2 regions of the Colwellia sp. BRX10-4 genome follow, and region 1 is predicted to be linked to the other one. Evidence: predicted binding sites of a transcription regulator. Region 1 holds the regulator's gene; the other holds the start of a gene.

What was found. The regulator FliA, encoded in region 1, starts transcription of late flagellar genes. The targets are predictions, from matches to a motif close to CTAAAGNTNNNNNNNNNNNNGCCGATA.
Region 2: a site for FliA is predicted at 2,210-2,236, ahead of H4J67_RS18760 (DUF5610 domain-containing protein). Genes of this name have one in related genera too.

What each region holds. Positions count from the first base shown of each region.
Region 1 covers NZ_JACGVZ010000001.1:366,550-378,204, reverse strand. The annotation lists gene H4J67_RS01775 (chemotaxis response regulator protein-glutamate methylesterase) at 1-481, opposite strand, end outside; gene H4J67_RS01770 (chemotaxis protein CheA) at 548-2,644, opposite strand; gene H4J67_RS01765 (protein phosphatase CheZ) at 2,658-3,401, opposite strand; gene cheY (chemotaxis response regulator CheY) at 3,450-3,833, opposite strand; gene H4J67_RS01755 (RNA polymerase sigma factor FliA) at 3,885-4,604, opposite strand; gene H4J67_RS01750 (MinD/ParA family protein) at 4,676-5,521, opposite strand; gene flhF (flagellar biosynthesis protein FlhF) at 5,634-7,208, opposite strand; gene flhA (flagellar biosynthesis protein FlhA) at 7,296-9,398, opposite strand; gene flhB (flagellar biosynthesis protein FlhB) at 9,526-10,656, opposite strand; gene fliR (flagellar biosynthetic protein FliR) at 10,656-11,438, opposite strand; gene fliQ (flagellar biosynthesis protein FliQ) at 11,438-11,655, opposite strand, start outside.
Region 2 covers NZ_JACGVZ010000040.1:5,834-17,488, reverse strand. The annotation lists gene H4J67_RS18765 (RNA-binding protein) at 357-800, shown strand; gene H4J67_RS18760 (DUF5610 domain-containing protein) at 861-2,129, opposite strand; gene trmA (tRNA (uridine(54)-C5)-methyltransferase TrmA) at 2,377-3,474, shown strand; gene fabR (HTH-type transcriptional repressor FabR) at 3,480-4,097, opposite strand; gene H4J67_RS18745 (fatty acid desaturase) at 4,327-5,445, shown strand; gene sthA (Si-specific NAD(P)(+) transhydrogenase) at 5,534-6,970, shown strand; gene H4J67_RS18735 (histidine phosphatase family protein) at 7,004-7,531, shown strand; gene H4J67_RS18730 (hypothetical protein) at 7,534-7,959, opposite strand; gene H4J67_RS18725 (hypothetical protein) at 8,043-8,345, opposite strand; gene H4J67_RS18720 (efflux RND transporter permease subunit) at 8,520-11,655, opposite strand, start outside.

The DNA.
Region 1 (11,655 bases):
GATTTACAGGTTTAGTAGCCGTTGAAGAGAGGCTAATTCTTGACGCGTGTGCTTTTACTGCCAGTTTTCTTTTCAATAAACCGTTAGTCTTAGCTAATTGAACCACTCGTTGACGCAGCACACTACCCGCATCATCAGTTGTTTTGGCTATTTCACTAAATTTTTTCGGGAGAAAATCAAGTGCTCCAGCTTCTAAGGCCTCGAGGGTCGCATTAGCACCTTGATGAGTGAGCGATGAAAACATTAAGATTGATGTTGGTGCTTTTGCCATTATTTGTTTCACAGCTTCAATACCATTAAGTAATGGCATTTCTATATCCATGGTGATCACATCAGGCTTTAAAGACACAGCCTTTTCAACAGCATCTTTACCATTTACAGCAACATCAATAACAGTAAGGTTCGGATCTTTATTTAAAATATCGGTAACTCGACGTCTAAAGAAACTCGAGTCATCAACAACCAACACCTTATAGGGCATTTATTATCTCATTTGTTATTATGAATGAAAAAGCCCTAATAAAATTTAGTAGGGCTTTATTATGCGTTAAGAGCGTAATCTTTTATTAACAACAGATTTTTTTGCGTAAAACTTCAGCATGTTAGGTACATCAATAATTAACGCGATACCACCATCGCTGGTAATTGTTGCGCCAGCCATACCTGGTGTGCCGTGTAATAAACGGTCGAGTGGTTTTATCACCACCTCTTCTTGACCAATTAAACTGTCGACCACAAAGCCAACTTGCTGATTGCCCAATTGAACGATGACCACATGACCTTTTTCTCTTGGCTTTTCAACAAAATCACGAACTAACCACTTATCTAAGTAAAAGAGTGGTATCGCCTTTTTACGAACAATAATGGTTAGTTGTCCATCAACAACGTTGGTCGTGGTTAAATCAAGATGAAATATTTCATTGACACCAGCAAGTGGCAAGGCAAATGTTTGTTTACCAACAATAACCATTAATGTCGGTAAAATAGCTAACGTTAACGGTACTTTAATCTCTAAGATTGTACCTACACCCATTTCAGAATCTATACTTACCGTTCCGTTTAACTGGGTAATTTTAGTCTTGACTACATCCATGCCAACACCACGGCCTGAAACTTCTGAAATCTCAGTCTTGGTAGAGAACCCTGGAGCAAAAATCAAACTAAAAGCTTCTTTATCTGTCATTCTAGCAGCTGAATCAACATCTAGAACTCCACGAGTAATCGCAATTTCTTTGAGCTTTTCTGCATTCATGCCAGCACCATCATCTTTGATGGTTAATAATATATGATCACCCTCTTGAGAAGCAGAAAGCACCACGACACCTTCTCTTGGTTTACCTAATGCTTCGCGCTTATCGGGCATTTCTATACCGTGATCTACAGAGTTTCGCACCAAATGCACTAATGGATCAGCGAGTGCCTCAACAAGGTTTTTATCCAGATCGGTTTCTTCACCTTTAAGGACTAATTTAATTTCTTTATCTAAACTGCGCGCTAAATCTCGAACAACTCGAGGAAATCGTCCAAAGACTTTTTTGATTGGCTGCATACGGGTTTTCATTACCGCACCTTGCAAATCAGTCGTTACCGCATCAAGATTAGAAACAGCTTTTGTTAAATCTTCATCCTCTTTAGTTAAGCCTAAACTTGATAAGCGATTTCTCACTAAAACAAGCTCACCCACCATATTCATAATTTGATCAAGACGTTTAGTGTCAACTCTAACAGTCGTTTCACCCTGCATTGCTTTAGCAGGTGCTTTTTCTGGTACTGGCGCTTTAGCGACAGGTTTAGCTGCAGGCGCTACAATTGCTGTCTTCGCGGCTGGTGTTTGAGCAACAGGAGTTGGTGTTGGTGCGCTAGGTGCTGGAGTAACCGATAATTTCGGCGCTTGACCTTGACCATGTAATTCGTCTAATAAGGCTTCAAAGTCATCGTCACTTATTTCATCTGATGAACCGCTATTTGATGAAGATGGCTTACTTGAATTATTAGCAGCGACTTCGGGCGAAAAAGCCCCTTGACCGTGAAGTTCATCAAGCAAGGATTCAAATTCGTCATCTGAAATATCATTGCTGTCTGAAGACGTTGCTGTTGCTGCATGTGCTGGCGTTGAAGCTGAGCCACCACCATGGAGTTCGTCAAGAAGCCGTTCAAATTCATCTTCTGACATTTCGTCGCTAGAAGAAAAGCTTTCGCTTTCATGAGTAGCGACTGCTTCAACAGCTACTGGCGCAGGCACTTGATCTTTGCCTTCGGGTTGGCTTAAACGATGCAGTTCTGCAAGTAATTGAGCATCTGCTTTATCAAGTTTTTCGCCGTTTTGAACTTGTACAAACATTTCATTTACAACATCAAGCGCTTGTAAAATAACATCCATTAAGCTGGCACTAACACTACGTTGGTTGGTACGTAACAGATCGAAAATATTTTCCGCGCCATGACATACGTCAACTAAATTATGTAATGCTAAAAAACCAGCCCCACCTTTAACGGTGTGAAATCCTCTAAAAATAGCATTTAATAATTCGGCATTATCAGGGTCGTTTTCAAGTTCTACGAGTTGTTCCGAAAGCGTTTCAAGTATTTCTCCAGCTTCTATTAAAAAATCCTGAAGAATCTCTTCATCTTGCTCAAATGACATCCAGCAACTCCTATTAAAATCCTAAACTTGATAAAAGGTCATCAACATCATCTTGGTCAGCGACAACATCATCACGTTGTGCTGCATTAACGATCGGGCCTTCAACTAAGTTATCACCTACTTTAGGTTTACTTCGTTCTGCATTACTATCTGTCGTAATACCAAAAGCGGTTAGCATACCAATTAAGCTATCCTCTACTTCACGAACTAGATCAATAACTTTACGAATAACTTGTCCGGTTAAATCTTGAAAATCTTGCGCCATCAAAACATCAGTCATTAAATCATGCATACGCACTGATTCTCTATCTGTCGTTTTTAATAATAAATCTATATCAACACATAAACTTTTAAATTCGGTTAATTCCAATTTGTTATGCATTAATTTTTGCCATAACGGATTAACAGCCTTTATTTGCTTTTGTATTGTATCCACAACGGGAAAAATAGATTCTACAGCATCCATGGTTTTATTAGCAGCTTCTTCCGTTCGCGTTATAACGTAATTTAGACGTTCTTGAGCATCGGGGATATCTGCTGTCGCTAAATCATTTAACCTAGAATCTAATTGAAAATTATTTAATGAGTCATGTAGTTGACGAGTCAGCTTGCCTATTTCAACAAACAATTCAGAATTAATTGGATTTTGAATTTCAGCAATTAATTCATCTGCCTTGTCTTGTTGACCACTTTCTAAATATTCGACCAATAGCTTTGCTTCTTCCAAAGAAACATGCACATTTGTATTCGCACTCATGCAAAAACCTCACGTTTAGATTAATTAATTATCTATCTAATTAATGAATTAACCTAAGCGTTGAAATATTTTATCTAGCTTGGCGTTTAACGTCGCTGCGGTAAATGGTTTTACAATATAGCCATTAACACCCGCTTGAGCCGCCATCACAATTTGTTCTTTTTTGGCTTCAGCAGTGATCAGCAAAACTGGGATATGTGATAATTTTGCATCGGCACGGATGGCTTTGAGCAAATCAATACCTTGCATACCTGGCATATTCCAATCAGTTACAACAAAGTCAAAAGAGCCTTCTTTTAACATCGGTAAAGCAGTGCTACCGTCATCTGCTTCTGAAATGTTAGTGAAACCTAAATCTCGTAACAAGTTTTTGACGATACGTCTCATCGTTGAAAAATCATCAACAACAAGAACTTTCATATTTTTATCCAAGGCACCCTCCGGTGAGAACATTTTAAAATTGTAATTATATGTATATTCTACTCAACTTTGCCAAGATTGCATACGTCCTTTTAACCTATGCATCGCTTGACTGTGAATTTGGCTAACACGCGACTCACTTACATCAAGCACTTGACCAATCTCTCGAAGATTTAATTCTTCGTCGTAATATAGTGACAGTACTAGAGCTTCGCGTTCGGGTAAAGTGGAAATGCATGCTGTTAACGATTTTTTAAAAACTATTTTTTCAAAATTATCATAGGGATCGTTATTATTCACATCTTCCATATTCGATATAGCATCTGCCCCCGTACTTAAGTCTTCAATACCAATTATTTTACCAGTACTGACCTCACTTAGAATATGATGGTAGTCATTTAACGAAATATCAAGTTTTTCAGCAACTTCAATATCAGTTACATCACGACCTAAACTTGCTTCAAGCAATTTTATCGCTTCACTGACCATGCGGCTATTTTTATGAACAGAGCGGGGAGTCCAGTCACCACGGCGTATTTCATCAAGCATAGCACCACGGATACGGATACCAGCAAAGGTCTCAAAACTTGCACCTTTGCCGTGATCAAAATTATTAGACGCTTCAAGCAGGCCTATCATGCCTGACTGGATAAGGTCATCAACCTGCACGCTCGCAGGTAACCTTGCTAATAGATGATAAGCGATTCTTTTAACTAAAACTGTATGCTGCGAAATTATAGCAGATTTATCAGTTTGAATACTGTAAGCATTTGATTTTACCACTATCGCTCACTCGCTAAATTATAGGAAAGATAAAGAACTTTCAACAAACTACTCATATCTGATTACTATTGTTATTGATGTTCTAACAATTGTTCAATAAAAAACTCTAAATGACCTGATGCTTCTTTAGGCACTGGCCATTTAATTAAATTACCTGCTAAAGATTTAAAAGCAACCGCTGCAGGCGATTGTGGATAAGCTTCAACAATTGCTTTTTGTTTTCTAACGGAATTTCTTATATTTTCGTCAAATGGAATCACCGCAACGAGTTCAAGTGCAACATCTAAAAATCGATCGGTAACTTTAGAAAGCTTACCAAAGAGTTGCTGTCCTTCTCTTGGTGTTCTCACCATGTTGGCAACAACTTTAAATTTAAATACGCCATGATCTCGACTTAATAATTTCATTAAGGCGTAGCAATCAGTAATAGAGGTAGGTTCATCACAGACCACTAACATTACATCTTGTGAGGCACGGCAAAAGCTTAGTACCATATCGGAAATACCGGCTGCAGTGTCAACAATAAGTACATCAAATTTTGTGTTCATATCACTAAAAGCGCGAATTAAACCCGCATGTTCAGCTGGCGTTAAATCGACCATAGATTGTGAACCTGACGTAGCAGGAATGATATTAATGCCAGCGGGACCTTCAATAATTATATCGTCTAATTCACATTCCCCAGAAAGCACATGTGATAAGTTACGTTTTACCCGCAAACCTAGCATAACATCGACATTAGCCAAGCCTAAATCGGCATCTAAAACTAAAACTCGTTGTCCTAATTGTCCAAGTGCAATAGCGGTATTAAGCGAAACGTTAGTTTTACCTACTCCGCCTTTACCACCAGATACAGCAATAACTTTTACCGGAGCTGAATTTTGCATTTTTCTTAAGCCACTTGCTTGATCATTCATTTATCGTCTTTCTCTACTTTCTTACGAATAGCCATCAATTTAATTTAGTATAACCCTATAATCATTTATTCTGCATATTTTTATAGTCTTAAAATCACATATTTAGAACATGTTATGGAAATACAGCTGTATTAGCACTCATCGGTGCTGTTCGCCAATTTATTGGATTATTAATTTGATTTTTCGCGCTCATTTTATCTGCTAGCGTAACGAGTTTTTCAGCATTTGCAACTTTAATATCTTCAGGAACTCTTTGTCCATCCGTTAAGTAGCCTATCGCTAAACCGTTTTGAATCGAAGTGGAAATTATTTCCCCTATGCTAAGGCTTTCATCAAGTTTAGTATAAATACAGCCTGCTAAAGGTACTTTTTTAAAGCGATCAACATTTTCTTGCATAACTCGTTGCTGAGTATTAGCCGCTAACACTAAATAATTGCGAATTCTGACCCTTGCATTAGAAACTAAAGTGGTTAGGTGTTTAGCTAAACGCATATCACGTTGCCCCATACCTGCAGTATCAATAAGTATTAGTTTCTTTTTGGAGAACTGTTGCAACAATGTATCTAAGGTTTTAGCATCACTGGCAAGCTTTACATCACAACCAATAATTCGCCCGTAAGTAGCTAATTGTTCAAATCCAGCAATACGGTAATTATCTGTTGAGATCATCACCACTTGGTCTGCGCCATGAATCTGAGCAAACCGCGCTGCGAGTTTAGCGACGGTAGTTGTTTTACCTACGCCGGTAGGTCCCACTAATGAAACCACACCACCACGATGAATAATGTCATTATTAGTGGTATTAATTTGTTGGCTGATAAATTTCTTCGCTAATAACCAAGTATCTTGGTCATTTTTTTGTGCTGGTATATAGCCTGCAATTTGATCTGAAACTTGTTCGCTCATACCCAAAGACATTAGTCGATTAACCAACATCGCGCGAGTGGGATCTTTTTGCGCCATATCCTGCCACATTAACCCCGAAATTTGGTGTTCTAATAATTCACGAATAGAAGACATTTCGTGTTTCATCTTCTCTAAGTCGGCGTTATTTACATTTTGTGGCGGTAACCCATCGGTTACTAAAGACTGTGCTTGGTTCATTACCGGCTGTTGATAGGAGTCGCTTGATTGTTCATCACCTTGTTCTTGGCTATTTTGCTCCAAACGGTCGGTGAAGCTTTTAAATTGCTGCTCAATATTACTTGACGGTGTTGGCGTTGAAACTGGCACTGAGTTACTAGGGTTATTTAGCTTAGCGGCTGCCTGGACAATTTTATCATGCTGAACTTGATTAATACCTTGACCAATATTTGCAGGTGCTTGCTGAACTTGACGGCTTAATAAAGCCGCTAAACTGTCTGAGGGTAAGCGGCTATCTTCTGCTGTAGAGTTGTGCGAAACACTAGGACTGGTCAAGGGATTATTTTGTCTAATATTGACTACATCATTGTCTATCGAACGGTCAAAACTTTTTGTTGCTTGCGCTGTAGAGTTGTTTTCACGAGAATTTTGCATTACAGGTTGTGTTGCTTTAATTTCTACGTTGTTGTCAACCGCAGCCATTAATTCAACGCCTTCAGGTACACGTTTATTTGACATAATCACAGCGTCAGCACCTAGCTCGTCTTTGATTTGTGTCAGCGCACTTCTCATATCTTTTGCTACAAAACGTTTAATTTTCAAAACTAACCCCTTATCAACTGCAATTGCTATTAATGATTGATTCATTTAACCGCAAATATTTTCTGCTGTTCATTACTGACATTGTAATTATTGACCTATGGCGCTGACTATCTTTATCTGCTTATCATCTGGAATTTCTTGGTACGAAATTACCCGCAAACCTGGAATAGTATATTTAACAAATTTAGCCAGTACCGCTCGTAAAATCCCTGAGGTTAACAATATTGGCGTATCACCCGCCATTTCTTGTTGTTGAGCACCATCAGCTAGTGATTTTTGTAATCGTTCTGCTAAACCTGGTTCAATGCCAGCACCATCATCGCCAGCCATTTGCATGGACTGGTGCAACATCTGTTCCAACTCTGGCGCCAAAGTTATGACAGGTACCTCAGACACTGGGCCCACTAACTCTTGAACAATGAATTTACGCAAGGTAATACGAACAGCTGCGGTTAAAATTTCAGGATCTTGGGACTTAGGGCCATACTCTACTAACGTTTGAATAATACTGCGCATATCACGAACGGCAACACCTTCATTCATCAGGTTTTGTAGTACTTTAACCAAAGTACCCAGTGATAAAACATCTGGGATGAACCCTTCAATTAATTTAGGGTAATTTTTGCCTAGCATATCAAGAAGGTTTTGTACTTCTTCATGACCAAGTAACTGTGCTGCGTTATTCGTCAGTATTTGACTTAAATGAGTGGCAAGGACAGTCGATGAGTCAACCACGGTATAGCCTAAAGACTGTGCATGTTCGCGTTGTGCTGGTTTTATCCATACCGCTTCTAATCCAAAAGCAGGATCGATTGTTGCCACGCCGTCAAGTTTGCCAAACACTTGCCCTGGATTTATCGCTAATTCATGATCGTGTCTAATTTCAGCTTCACCGATAGTGACGCCCATTAATGATATTTGATAAACATTAGGGTCTAAATCAAGATTATCGCGAATATGTACCGCTGGCACTAGAAAGCCAAACTCTTGAGAAAGTTTTTTACGAACACCTTTAATACGGTTAAGGAGTTCCCCACCTTGAGATTTATCTACTAGAGGTATTAGGCGATAACCAATTTCTAAGCCAATAATGTCAACATGATTAACATCGTCCCAACCTAAGTCTTTTACTTCTGCTTCTTGTTGCTGAGTTTCAACCTGCTCAGCATCTGACTTATCCGCTAATTGTTTTTCTTTGGCAATTTTGTACTTTCCACTTAAAAAGGCGGTTCCAGCGATCATGAAAGCAAAGAATAAAAACGCAAAGTGTGGCATGCCCGGAATAACCCCCATGACAAACATAACGGCGGCAGCAATATACAAAGAACGTTCTTGACCTAATTGGCTGCTGACTTGCTCGCCCATGTCCTGAGAGGTATTTTGTCGCGTAACAACAATTGCCGTACCTACCGATAAAAGTAGACCTGGAATTTGCGCAACTAGGCCATCACCAATCGTTAATAAGGTGTATATTTCAACCGCTCTGTCAAAGCTTAAATCATGCTGTACCATACCGATAACGAGTCCACCGATAATATTAATCAATAAAATTAATATGCCGGCAACTGCATCACCTTTAACAAACTTACTGGCACCATCCATAGAGCCATAGAAATCAGCTTCACTGGTGACTTCGATACGTCTTTCTCTTGCTTGGTCAGCAGTAATAAAGCCAGCATTCAAATCAGCATCGATTGCCATTTGCTTACCAGGCATAGCATCGAGGGTAAAGCGCGCGGTTACTTCAGCAATACGCCCTGCACCTTTAGTAACAACCACAAAGTTAATAATAATTAAGATAACAAAAACCACTAAACCAACCGCATAGTTACCACCAATAACCACCGATCCAAAGGCTTCAATAACTTTACCCGCAGCATCAGGCCCTTCATGGCCTTCAAGTAGCACTACTCGTGTACTCGCGACATTTAGCGCTAAGCGTAAAATAGTAGCAATTAACAGTACGGCAGGAAAAGAGCCAAATTCAAGAGGTTTTAAGGTATAAACGGTGATCAGTAATACCACCAAAGATAAGGCAATATTAAAAGAAAAAAGTATATCGAGTAAAAATGCCGGCATAGGTAAAATAACCATACCGAGCGCCGCCATAATTAATATTGGCGTACCTAAACCAGAAAATAGGTTTATTTTACTTTTTTTGAACGCTTTAAATGAAGCAATTAACTGCATATTACTCTTATGATATTTTTTTGACGCATACCATTAAATAGCAATAAGTAGACCAACGTCGATTAAAAATATTTAGAGTGATGAATAAATCTACAAAAAACATTTAACTTAATAATTATAAAGAGTATTAATATTTGAATTCATCGGGGATAGGAAGATTTTTTGCAATCGGTTTCGGCCTTTTGGCTTTACCTTTTTTATGTTCGTTAAGTTGAAAAATAAAAGCTAACACTTGAGCAACCGCAGCGAAGAGCTCTTCTGGGATTTCTTGATTGGCGTCTGCACTGTAATATAAAGACCGTGCTAATGCCGGAGAAGCAATAATTTCCACATTATTTTCTTTAGCGATAGTACGAATATGCATCGCCATTTCATCAATACCTTTTGCCACTAACATTGGCGCACCACCGGCGGTGACATCATATTTCAACGCAACCGCATAATGGGTCGGGTTGGTAATAACCACATCAGAGTCTGGCACTTCTTGCATCATTTTACGCTGTGACATTTCATATTGAGTTCGACGAATACGACTTTTAATTTCAGGACTACCCTCAGAATTTTTCATTTCATCTTTAATTTCTTGCTTAGTCATTTTTAACTGACGGTTGTGATCCCAAGTTTGATAGGGCGCATCAATCGCAGCAATAATACCTACCGATAAGGCTAATGCTAAAAACATCCACTGCAATAAAGTTACCGAGTGCTCTAAACTGAGTGGGATCAGCTCCAAACTAAGACCTAATATCTCTGGAAACAAACTACTTAACAACAGATACGCGACAATAAAAACCACAAAAAATTTCATTAACGACTTGAATAATTCGACTAAAGCTTTTATGCCAAACATACGTTTTAAACCGGCTAAAGGTGACAATTTACTAGCTTTTGGCGCCATAGCCTCAGCAGAAAAACTCATCCCTCCCAACATAGTATTGCCAATAAAAGCGGCGACAATAATAATAGAGAATATCCACAACATTGGTGCTACTAAGGAGCCTACCGAGCCCCTAAGCACATTGTATAACGCATGAATGTCCATGACTTCTTCGCGGCTCAAGCTAAATGACCGTTTCATAATTCCGGCTAAGCTTTCAGTTAACATACCGCCAACCAGCATTATCGCAACAGCACTCCCTACCAACACAAACATAGTGCCTAAATCTTTTGAACGTGCTATTTGACCTTTTTTTCTCGCATCAGCAATTTTCTTAGCCGTAGGTTCTTCTGTTTTTTCACCGCTACCTGCATCAGCCATTAGTTTGCCTTACAATTAATGAGGTAACAGCTAAAATCGAGTGCCCGTTGCCATTGCAATTCATAATGCGTAAAAAAGTTACCCATCGTTAACCACATAATCAACAAACCAGCACACATAGTTACCGGAAAACCTATCGCAAAAATATTTAATTGCGGGGCTGCTCGCGTCATAACTCCAAAAGAAAAGTTAATCAATAACATAGCCGTTAGTGGCGCTAATGCTAACGATAACGCAGTAACAAACATCCACTCGCCCCATTCAACCACTTCTTTAAATTTATCGGCCGTAAACTTGTACTCCCCGATGGGCAAGGTTTCAAAACTGGCAACAATAAATTGTATATAGGCTAAATGTCCGTCCATCGCCCAAAACATCAGGGTAGATAAAATCAAGAAAAATTGGCCAACAGCAGGAACGTTCATGCCACTAACCGGGTCAACGAGTGATGCAAAACCTAAGCCCGTTTGCATAGCAATAATTTGACCCGCTAAGGTAAAGGTATTAAGGACCATAACGGTAACTAGGCCAAGTGCAACACCAATAACCATTTGTTCGAACATAAGCAGCGCCGTTTCAAAAGAAATCAGGCTGCCAACTTGTGTTGGCGGGATTGCCGGCATAACGGCGACCGTTAATGTTACGCACAGAAAAATTTTAACTTTACCCGGAATGATTTTAGAACCAAAACCAATCATTGCCATAATAAGTGCAGAAATGCGCGCGAAAGGTAAAATAAAGTCAGCAATATATTGCATCACAACTGACTCGGTGAATTCCACTAGCTCACCACACTGGGTATACTTGCAATCAGTCGGATAGTAAAATCCATGAGTTTTTGTACTAACCAATGCCCTCCAAAGATAAGGGCTAAAAGGGTAACGATTAGTCGAGGTAAAAAGCTTAATGTTTGTTCATTAATCGATGTTGCCGCTTGAAATACAGCAACGATTAAGCCGACACACAAACCCGGAATAATAATCGCAGACACCAAAACAA
Region 2 (11,655 bases), on a different contig from region 1:
TTTGAAAAGGATCAAGTACTATTTTCATCTTTATGTTTGTTTGCTGAAAATAAAAACAATATGGGCAATATACTTCCTAATCGCTCAAAAAACATCAGCAATTATATTCCTCCTATATAATAATCCACTTAAAGTGGCTTATATAAGCACTAAAATAGTGCTTTTAATTAATATGCTTATTTAGTGTAGTAAACTTTTTATTTTTTGCTTAATATAAGTAAGGTGTTATTTGCATATAAATTACACTTATCTTTTTTACAACTTTGTACTTTGTACAATATTCAAGGCTGGGTAGCAGGGACATTGCAATTTAGTTTTTTAATTTAGAATTTAAAATAATAATTAGGTATTCATATATGAAGTCTCCTCAAGGGTTAACATTTATCGTCGCAGTAATATTTGCTGTAATTGCTTACATTTTATCAACTGTTATTGGCAGCTCACCAGAAATTACTGCGATATTAGTTTTAGTAAGTACTTTTATTGCGCCACTTATAGGTTCATCAACTACTGCAGAAAGTGCTGATGAAGAAATAAAAACGTTATATGTAGGGAATCTACCTTACCGAGCAAATGAATCATCGATCAGAGAGTTATTCTCTGAACATGGTCAAGTTCATTCTGTTCGTTTAATGAAAGATAAACATACTGGAAAGCGTCGTGGTTTTGGTTTTGTTGAAATGTCAGCTGATGCGGCTGATGCGGCTGTTACATCGCTTAATGATACTGAATTTCAGCAGCGTACTTTGAAAGTTCGTGAAGCGAAGGAACGTCCAGAAAAAAGTCTCGAAGAAGAATAACCATTATTCTTGGTAAGTTTTCCTAAATAAACCCACGTTAGCGTGGGTTTATTTTATCTATTAGAGCTTAATGTTGTCAGACCTAACCGTATCTATTACTTTATCGAACTTTTCTTTAGCGACTTTATCGTCACCAAACTCAGCTTTAAAGACCGCATCAAGTAACTGACCAAAAGCATCATCATTCTTAGACAATATTTTATCTGCTTGTTCTTGTAGCTGGTTAAACTGATCTAAAAAGTCAATTAAAGGCCTCAGGTCTTTTCCGACACTAGGCGCTAATTTATCATCCAACTCTGCAACTGCTGTATACGCTTGGCTAACATAACTGGTTTTTGTTTGCTGCAAGTCCATACTAAAACTAGTTATCTGTTTATTATCAAAGCTAAGTTCAACTGCTTTTTCAAAAGCTTTATTAACATCGCCATTAAAGAAGTCTTTTTGTAGTGAATTTACGTCTTTAATTAATGCTTCGATGGCTGCTTTTTCATCATTATCAAGTTCCCCCTCTACGCTATAAGAAAAGTTAATTTCATGATACTGACTACTGGTACTACTATAATTTGTCGATCCCCCTTGGCTACTCTCTTGATACTGGTAAGCTTCTTTACTGGCATATTCTTGTAATTCGCTAAATGATATTGAAACGACATCACCGTCAGTAGTGGTAATACTCAGCTCACTACCTTTTGAATTGCTTGTGTATAATTCGCTATCAATTGCTGTAGACCTGATACTTGGCGTTAACTCCGCTATCTTCTCATTCGATTTATTGGCTGGAGGAAACATTTGTTCATAAAGGTCGTCAATCCCCTTATTAATAAGCGTACGACTTTTTTCTATACCTTGGTTTAAGTCATCGTCAAGCATGGCGAGATCTTTTAAATCGCCTTTTGCTTGATCAATACCTAAATTCGCCCCAGCACGCCCCTGCTCAAACATCTCTTTCAACTTATCCTCACTCACTCCATTTGCTTGGGCAGCTAAAATACTAGAGCTAACAAAGTCCATAACATTACGAACCACTGCTTCGAAATCAAAAAGGCTAGTTGCTGGTTCGCTTTCACTTAACGCTGTTTTGCTGATATCACTCATCACTACATTAGTTGCTTGTGGTCTATCGGTAATCTTTTGAAAATTTGCTGAAATCTGACTAGAAATTGATTGAGATATAATTTTCATTGTAATGGCAGCACGATGGTTTAATGCCAGTGTATTAACTGACTCTGCTGGCATTTCTCGTTTAACGACTTCATTATTTGCTGGTTCACTTTTACGACTTTTCCCTACATAATTCGGCAACCTTGTCTGATTATCAATTTTATTCATTGTTACTCTCCGGTGTCTAATTAAATTTTAATTAGACACAATCAAAGATCTAAAGATCCTTAAATTTAATATGGCTATTATATCGGCATTTTTTCGTAAAACTTTAGGAAAAACTCAGTCTCTTGTAAGAAAATTATAGACAAATGACTAGACAAAGTAATCACAATCGCTAAACTCAGCGCCTCTGTAATACTCACTATAGTTGAGTATAATATTGTTTAATTTTTTCTACGTTTAAGGCTTATATATGTTTAGTCACATTGCACCACAATTTTATGATAAACAACTTGATAACAAACAGGATGATATCGCTAAATTGTTTAGTGATTTTGACTTACCAAATTTTGATGTTTTTCGATCAGAGCCATTAAACTATAGATTAAGAGCAGAGTTTAGAGTCTGGCATGACAATGATGACTTATTTTATATTATGTTTAATAGTGAAACGAAAGAAAAGTATCGCGTCGACACTTTCCCCGTTGCCAGTAAACTAATTAATCAAGCCATGAAAGCCTTGCTTGACGAAATTAAAGATAAACCTTCACTTCGTCATCGATTATTTCAAGTCGATTTTTTATCAACACTCAGTGGCGAGCTTTTAATAAGCTTGTTGTATCATCGACAATTAGATGAAGAGTGGCTAAGTGATGCAGCAACACTAAAAACGACCCTTTCAGCAATAGCCCCTGTTGATATTATTGGCCGTGCTAAAAAACAAAAATTTATCCTTGATAAAGATTATGTCACTGAGAAGTTAACTGTTGGCGATAAAACTTATATCTACGAGCAAGTAGAAAATAGTTTTACACAGCCTAATGGGCACGTTAATGAGCAAATGCTACTTTGGGCAAAGCAAGGCACACAAAATATCGATGGTGACTTAATAGAACTCTATTGTGGTAATGGTAACTTTAGTATCGCACTCGCTGAAAACTTTGATCGGGTTTTAGGGACTGAAATATCGAAAACGTCAGTAAAATCAGCACAAAATAATATCGCCGCAAACCAGTTAACCAATGTTGATATAATAAGAATGTCCAGTGAAGACTTTAGTCAAGCCATGAACGGTGAGCGAGTATTTCGTCGTTTAGAAGGTTTCGATCTCAAAAGCTATAATTACGATACCGTATTAGTTGATCCACCAAGAGCAGGCCTTGACCCTGATAGCGTAGAGTTAGTTAGCCGATTTGAACGTATTGTCTATATCTCATGTAATCCTGAGACATTAAAAGAAAACTTAGTTGAACTAATAAAGACACACAATATTGAAAAATTTGCGTTATTTGATCAGTTTCCATATACCCACCATGTTGAAACAGGTGTGATACTTTCACGTAAAAAGTAAAATTTTTACTTTTTTACTCCCCTATTGCTAAATTCAGCAGCTCCCCGTGCTATAAAGCGCAGCTGCTGAATGGTTCGCATTGATATTTGTCGACGATCCTCTTTATCAACATCTAACGCATCAGAACCAGCACTAAATACGATAGTCACCGCTGCATCGGCTTGTAAAAAAGCCACATCTGCATTCAACTTATTTGCTTGCTGTAGATAATCACATAATTCTAAAGTGAAATAACGCACTTCTCGATTTACCGCCGCTCGAAAAGCAGCTGATGTTCCAGAACGCTCTCGTAATAATAAGCGAAATATATTACCATTACTTTCAATAAACTCCATAAAGGTGACGACAGATATTTGAATGACAGAACCGCCTTTTTCAATACGTTGGCGAGCTTGTCGCATTAATTGACGCAAAGTTAAACCCGCTTCATCGACCAGCGTTAAACCTAGTTCGTTCATATCAGAGAAATGTCGATAAAATGATGTTGGTGCTAAGCCAGCCTCTTTAGCGACTTCCCGTAAGCTTAAACTCGAAAAGCTACGCTCACTACTTAACTGCCCAAGAGCAGCATCAATTAATTGCCGACGTGTTTTTTCTTTTTGCTGTGCCCGGATCCCGCTCATGACTTCATTAACCTATACTTTAGCCTGTTTATATCATACTGAATTTTCATCTATTTACTAGAAACTTGATCACTAACATCGACATTTAAATACAGTATTATCGATTAAAGATAAAAAATTTAATAAAAATTACCTTGACTGAAAAGTGATCAAAGTTAAAATAGAGTACACGTGTACACTGAAATAATTTACTTAGTGTTTGTTTTTTTACTGATGGAATTCTTATTACATGAATAAACCTAAAATCGTTTGGCTAAATTTTAGTGTGTTTTTAATTACCTTTTTAGTTGCCGCAATTGGCGTCCCGTATCGTGCAATAACACACGGTTTTGATACCACTGAACTTGTAGTAGCACTATGCTGCTTTATCTATTGTGGTATGTCTATTACTGCTGGCTATCACCGATTATGGTCGCACAAAAGCTATCAAGCACATGCTTCGCTACGTTTCATTTTTGCACTAGGTGGTGCATTTGCCTTACAAAATAGTATATTACATTGGGCTTCTGATCATAGAGTTCATCATAAGCATGTCGATAATAATGACAAAGATCCCTATTCAGCTAAAAAAGGCTTTTGGTATTCACATATCGGTTGGATGCTGCGTGAGTATCAAGCGCATCGATATGCTAATTACGACAATACCCGTGATTTACAAAAAGACGCTATTGTAATGTGGCAGCACAGAAATTATTTGTTGCTAACAATATTGATGAACTTTGGTGTACCTATTTTATTTGGTTTATGGCACGGCGATATTATTAGTAGTTTACTTTTAGTCGGTTTCTTGCGACTAGTGTTAAGCCATCACACTACTTTTTTCATTAATTCTTTGGCACATATCTGGGGGAAACAAACTTACACAGAAAGAAATACTGCACGAGATAATGGCTTTCTTGCTTTTTTAACCTTTGGTGAGGGCTATCATAACTATCATCATATTTTTGAAAATGATTATCGTAACGGCATTCGTTGGTGGCAGTTTGATCCAACTAAATGGTTGATTAAAGGTTGTGAATTTTTGAAGCTTACCTCAAAACTGCGGACTTACCCAGATGACAAAATTGAAAAAGCGCGCTTAGCTATGGTACTTAAACGTAGCCAGAAGAAGTTACTCTCTCATCCAAATGCGGAACAAATGCGAGAAAAACTACAGCAAGAATATGATTTACTCATTAGTAGAATTAATGACTACTATGATGTGCGTAAAAAATTACTTGCCAGTAGGCGCGATAAATTAATCGCCGACGTTGAGAGCTCTGAATTAGCAGCGCAATACCAAGAATTTAAGCAGCACTTGGCAGACCAACAACAGCATTTTCAACGCTTATTAACCCAACTGGCATAAACCCCTTAGATTAATAAGCTTTTACATGGTCAGACGTCTAAATTCCTGCTAAAATTTTTTTATCTTAGTAGGAATTTAAGGCAAGATTTTGGCAACTCAAAATAAAGCTAAAACGAAGAAGAAAACAAATAACGATTACGATTACGATGCAATAATTATAGGTACCGGACCCGGTGGCGAAGGTACGGCTATGGAGCTATCTAAAAAAGAAAAACGTGTTGCTATTGTTGAACGATATAAAGACGTTGGCGGTGGTTGTACGCATTGGGGAACTATTCCTTCAAAAGCTTTACGTCAAAGTGTTAGCCGACTCATTGAGTATAACGCGAGTCCACTTTTTAGAGGGCATGAAAAAGCAAAACACTTAACGTTCCCAGCTATTCTTAAACATGCCTCTTCGGTTATTCGTAAACAAGTTCAGTTACGCAGTGGCTTTTATGATCGTAACCGCGTTGAACTGATTTCGGGTGAAGCATCTTTTATTGATGCCCATACGCTTAGAATAGTGAATAACGAAGGCGCTATTGAGCAAATTACGGCAAAGCAAATTGTTATTGCTACGGGTTCACATCCCTATCGACCTAAAGATATTGATTTTAACCATCCGCGAGTCTATGACTCAGATACCATCTTATCGCTTAAGCATGATCCCCGTTCTATCATTATTTATGGTGCTGGTGTTATTGGTTCCGAATACGCCTCTATATTTAGAGGTTTAGGTGTAAAGGTAGATTTAATTAATACCCGAGATAGACTGCTTTCTTTTTTGGATGCTGAAATGTCTGATTCACTCAGCTACCACTTATGGAATAATGGTGTAGTAATACGTCATGGCGAAGCGATTGCACGAGTTGAAGCATCCGACGACTCTGTGGTTGTTCATTTAGAATCGGGTAAAAAAATGCGCGCCGACTGTTTACTCTTTGCTAATGGGCGAACAGGTAATACCGCCGACTTAAAAGTTGAAAATGCAGGGTTATCAGCAGATGGGCGTGGGCAACTAAAAGTCAACGATCAATATCAAACCAGTGTCGACAATATATATGCGGTAGGTGATGTCATTGGTTACCCAAGCTTAGCCAGTGCCGCTTATGATCAAGGCCGGTTAGCGGCTTCAGCGATGATAGATCACCAAAGTACAGCAAAACTTATTGCTGATATTCCTACAGGTATCTACACGATTCCAGAGATAAGCTCTGTTGGTAAGACAGAACAAGAACTGACCGCGGCAAAAATTCCGTATGAGGTTGGTCGCGCCCAGTTCAAACATTTAGCAAGAGCACAAATATCAAATAGTTTAGTCGGTTCACTGAAGATACTTTTTCACAGCGAAACTAAAGAAATTTTAGGTATTCATTGTTTTGGTGAAAATGCGGCTGAAATCATTCATATTGGTCAAGCAATTATGCAACAAACCAATGGCGGTAACACCATTGAATACTTTGTTAATACCACGTTTAATTATCCAACGATGGCTGAGGCATTTCGTGTTGCTGCATTGAATGGTTTGAATCGTTTATTTTAATAGTGAATAAGCATAAATCGAAAAAGGTATGTTATGAATAAATTAATTTTACTGTTAATTTTTTTTATCAACATACCTTTTTTAATCGTTAATGCGACTGAAAACGCTTATGTACAAAAGGAAAGTAAAAGCTACAGCCTTTATTTAATTGGTCATGCTGAAAACAAAACTGATCAAGAAGATTCTGGATTAACACAATGTGGTACATATAGGGCAAAAGAACTTGCGCGTATTCTACAGAATGCAGAAATAGAAAATATATACAGTACGCGCTATCAACGGACTATGGCAACGGCTACACCGCTAGCACAACAGCAACAACTTGCGATCAAAAATTATGCGCCCAATAAATTAGAGCAACTCGCCTGGCAATTAATCAAAGAACAAGAAAACACTGTAGTGTTTGGACACAGTAACACCACGGTACGATTGGCAGAATTACTAAGCCAAAGCTCTGTATCACCAATAACAGAACAAGAATATCGTGGTATCTATCAAATCATCATTTCAGGCAAAAATCGTCATCTAACATTATTGATGCAACCTTCGATCTGTAAGTAAAGCTACTGCAGGTTCTTATTTTCAGGCGCTTTATTCGCTGCAGTAATTAATTCAATATCAGTAATTGAAAAAGGAGTTCCCCATTGCTGAATAGTCATCATACCCGTGATAGCTTTGCCGGTTACTTTGATAACAGCGCCATCTTTTTGGAATTCTTTTTCTAAATTCAGCGGTAACCAATGCTTACCTTCTTTAGAAACTAATCCAAAAAAGCCCCCTTCTAAATTCATATATTTAATTGTCGCGGTAAATGATATTTGCTCAGGTTCCACTTTAGCAGACAAACTTTTTTTAGGCATGATTGATACCTCTGCGGCTGAAATAGCCTCGGTATTGGCTGTATCTCTTTTAGTCACTTCTTCAGCGGCTTGCTGACATGAGAATAAAAAGCTACAAGTGAAGACTAAACTGACTATTTTTTTAAACATATGACACACTCATTTGATGATTAATTTTAAGAAAAGCAACCCCTAAAGTTTGCCTTAAAGTAAGCGAGTAAGGGCCTAATCTTTTACTGCTTGGCCTCTTTTTTAAGCGTTTTAATTTCTTCGCCAATTTTTTGTTTATTACCACAAATTGCTGGCTGTTTGTCATCACGATAGTAGCGAATGTCAATGCAGTCAACTTGATAACGACGTTCTAACTCAGTTCGTTTTATAGGTTTACCTTTAGCCTCTGCTATTTGGCGTTGAAGTGACTGGCACATTTGAATTTGTTCACTCGCGATTGTTATATCTTCGCAAGCATTTTCAGTTGTCGAACAACCCGTTATAGTCATGAGCGTAAGTGTTGAAAAAAGATAAATATGTTTCATTATAATGAGTTCGCTTCATTTATTAATATTAGCATTAACACCATTATAGCCAGCTATTATTATTAACGATAGCTTTTCTTGACAGGACTAGCAGAGAGGTATTGGTTAATAAATTTAATGAATCGCATAAAAAAACCATTACAAAAGTAATGGCTTTGATAAAAATACTATCGATTAGTTAACCGATAAATCACCGGTATTTTCAGCAATAAGCGGTTGTTTCTTTTTACGCTTAAAGATCTTTTTAATATCTTCAATAATAAGATATAAACTTGGGATCAGTACCAGTGTAACTATGGTCGCAAATAATACCCCAAAAGCTAAAGATATCGCCATTGGAATTACGATTTGTGCTTGGGCACTTACCTCAAAGAAGATGATAGGCACTAAACCAATAAAGGTTGTTATTGACGTTAACATGATAGCTCTAAAACGTTTAGTGCCAGCATGTATTACCGCATCTTTTAGTTTAACACCTGATTTTCTGGCATTGTTAACATAGTCAACCATGACTAAGGAGTCATTAACGACCACACCAGACGCCGCTAATATTCCCATAAGGGATAATGCACTTAAGTCCATATCTAAAATAAAATGACCGAATACAGAGCCAATAACTCCAAAAGGAATCACCACCATAATCATTGCCGCTTGCGAATAAGACTTCAACGGTATTGCCAATAGTGAGAATACAATCAAAAAAGAGATAGCACCATCACGTATCTGACTATTTAGACCATCCATTTCTTCTTGAATGCTCCCCGACAATTCGCTTTGAACTTTTGGAAATTTTCTTAACAGTTCAGGAATAAAGTTATCTCTGATATCGTTAGCAACTTTAAATGGCTCAACTTGTTCAGCATCAACACTTGCCCAGACACTAATTGTCCGATTACCATTTTCTCGGCGAATACTAGTCACCCCTTCTTGTAAGCTAATATTAGCCAATTCTGACAAAGGTAATTCCGCACCATTTCGCGCTTTAATCATCACATTATCAACATGTCCAACAGAGCTTCGCTGCTCAAGTGGATAACGGATCATCACTTTCACTTCTTCGCTGTCACGTAAAATGCGTTGTGCTTCTAAACCATAGAAACTGTAACTCACTTGTGAAGCTATTTCGGCTAAAGTTAATCCTAAACTATAAGCAAGCGGTTTTAATTCAAACTGAACTTCTTTGGCACTGGTTTGACGACTATCATTAACATCACCAATACCTTTTAAAGAATTAAGTTTAGTTTTTAACTCTCTCGATGCGGCGAGTAATTGTGCATCGTCTTTACTTTCTAATCTGAAGGCTATATCGCCATCATCTCGACCGGAGCCAAATAAATTATCACCAATAGTAAACGATTTTACACCGGGATAATTAGGAATAGCAGCGCGCCATAAATCGGCCAGTTCAAAAGTATTCATGGGCCGTAATTCAGGTATCACTAATTTAACCATCAATTGACCACTGGTTCTGCTACGTAAATCAACTTGCATATCAGAGATCATTGACTGCCCGTATTTCGCTTCAATATCTTTATCGATAGTGTTAATAACACCTTGAATATTTAATAACGTTTGCAATGTTGCCTTCTCTGAGGCGTCAACATTCATTTCAACATTAACACGAGGAAAATCATGTGGGATCTTAGCTTGACCAACGGAGCGAACAAAACCGCCATTAAACAATCCCGCACAAATTAGCATTAAACTGATAAAAAACATTAATACCGCGTAACGATAGCTAATAAAAGTGATTAAAGCAGGTCGATAAATATTCTCAATAAAGTTTTTTAGTTTGGTATCAATCCACCGACGTAATATATCAACTGGATTTTTAGGATTAAAAGCCTTAATTTTCATTTTTACCAAATGCGCGGGTAAAATAAGCTTTGACTCAATTAAAGAAAAAATTAAACAAAGGATCACGACTGAGCCAATCGCTTTAAAAAAAGCAGCGGAAGGGCCTTCACCAAACAAAAAAGGCAGGAATACAGCAATTGTTGTCAATACACCGAAGGTCGCTGGCATGGCAACTCGTTGGATACCACGAATAACATTTTCAGTACTATGGCCATTCTGTTCTATTTCTTCATGAGCACTCTCCCCCATCACAATAGCATCATCAACGACAATACCTAACACCAAGATAAAGGCAAACAAGCTGATAACATTAATAGTAACATTGATAAATTCTAATGGCATAAGAAATAAAGTACCAAGAAAACAAACGGGTAAACCCATCATTACCCAGAAAGCTAAACGAACACGTAAAAATAGCGCTAACATTATAAAAACTAATATTGCTCCACTTTTCATGTTGTCTATCATCATCGTTAAGCGACCTTCAAGATAGTAGGTCATATCAACCCAAGTTTCTAACTTAACGCCTTCAGGAAGTATCTTCGCTTTATCATCAACATACTTTTTAATGACTTCTGCAACATCAGTAATACTTTGATTATTGGCAGCGCCAATAAAAATAGTGACTGAGTTTTCACCATTAAATTTTGAATACTGTAAGCCTTCTTTAAAACCATCAATAACTGTTGCAATTTGGCCTAATAAAACTTTAGAACCATCAGCTAAGGTAACAACAGGTATTTGCTCAAATTCATATCCTCGATAAGCTTGGTTCTCAACACGCAAGTTAATATAACCATTTTCTGCACGAATTTGTCCTGCAGACATATTACGTGAGTAACCACGGACCGCTTGAGCAATATCGCTAAAACTTAAATCATATTCGCGTAACTTATCTTTACTCACCTCGATGGATATTTCGTAGTCTAGCCCACTGTATAATTCTGAAATGTTAACAAAAGGCAGCTGTTGAATTTCGTTATGAACTTTTCGTCCTAACTCTTTCAGCTCACCATTGGTTAAGTCGCCATATAGGCTGATATACATAACTTCTTGACGAAATTTTTCACGCTCAACTTTGATACGTTCCATTCCATCAGGGAAACTAGAAATAGAGTCAATGGCAGATTTAACTTCCTCTAAAACAATTTGTGGATCATAATCAAGGTCAACTTCAAACCAACCGTTTGAAAAATTACGGTTTGAATAAGTAATTACGCGCTTTAAGCCCTGTACTGTTTCCAAAGCTTCTTCGACTTTAATCGTTATACCTTCTTCAACTTCTTGAGGTGCAGCTCCTGGGTAAGGCGCAGTATAAGAGATCCAATTGATATTAATTTGTGGAAACATTTGTTTATTAATAGTGCTAATGGTAAAAAAACCACCTACTAAAATAAATATCATTAATAAGTTTGCCGCCACACTATTACGGGCGAACCAAGCAATTAAGCCT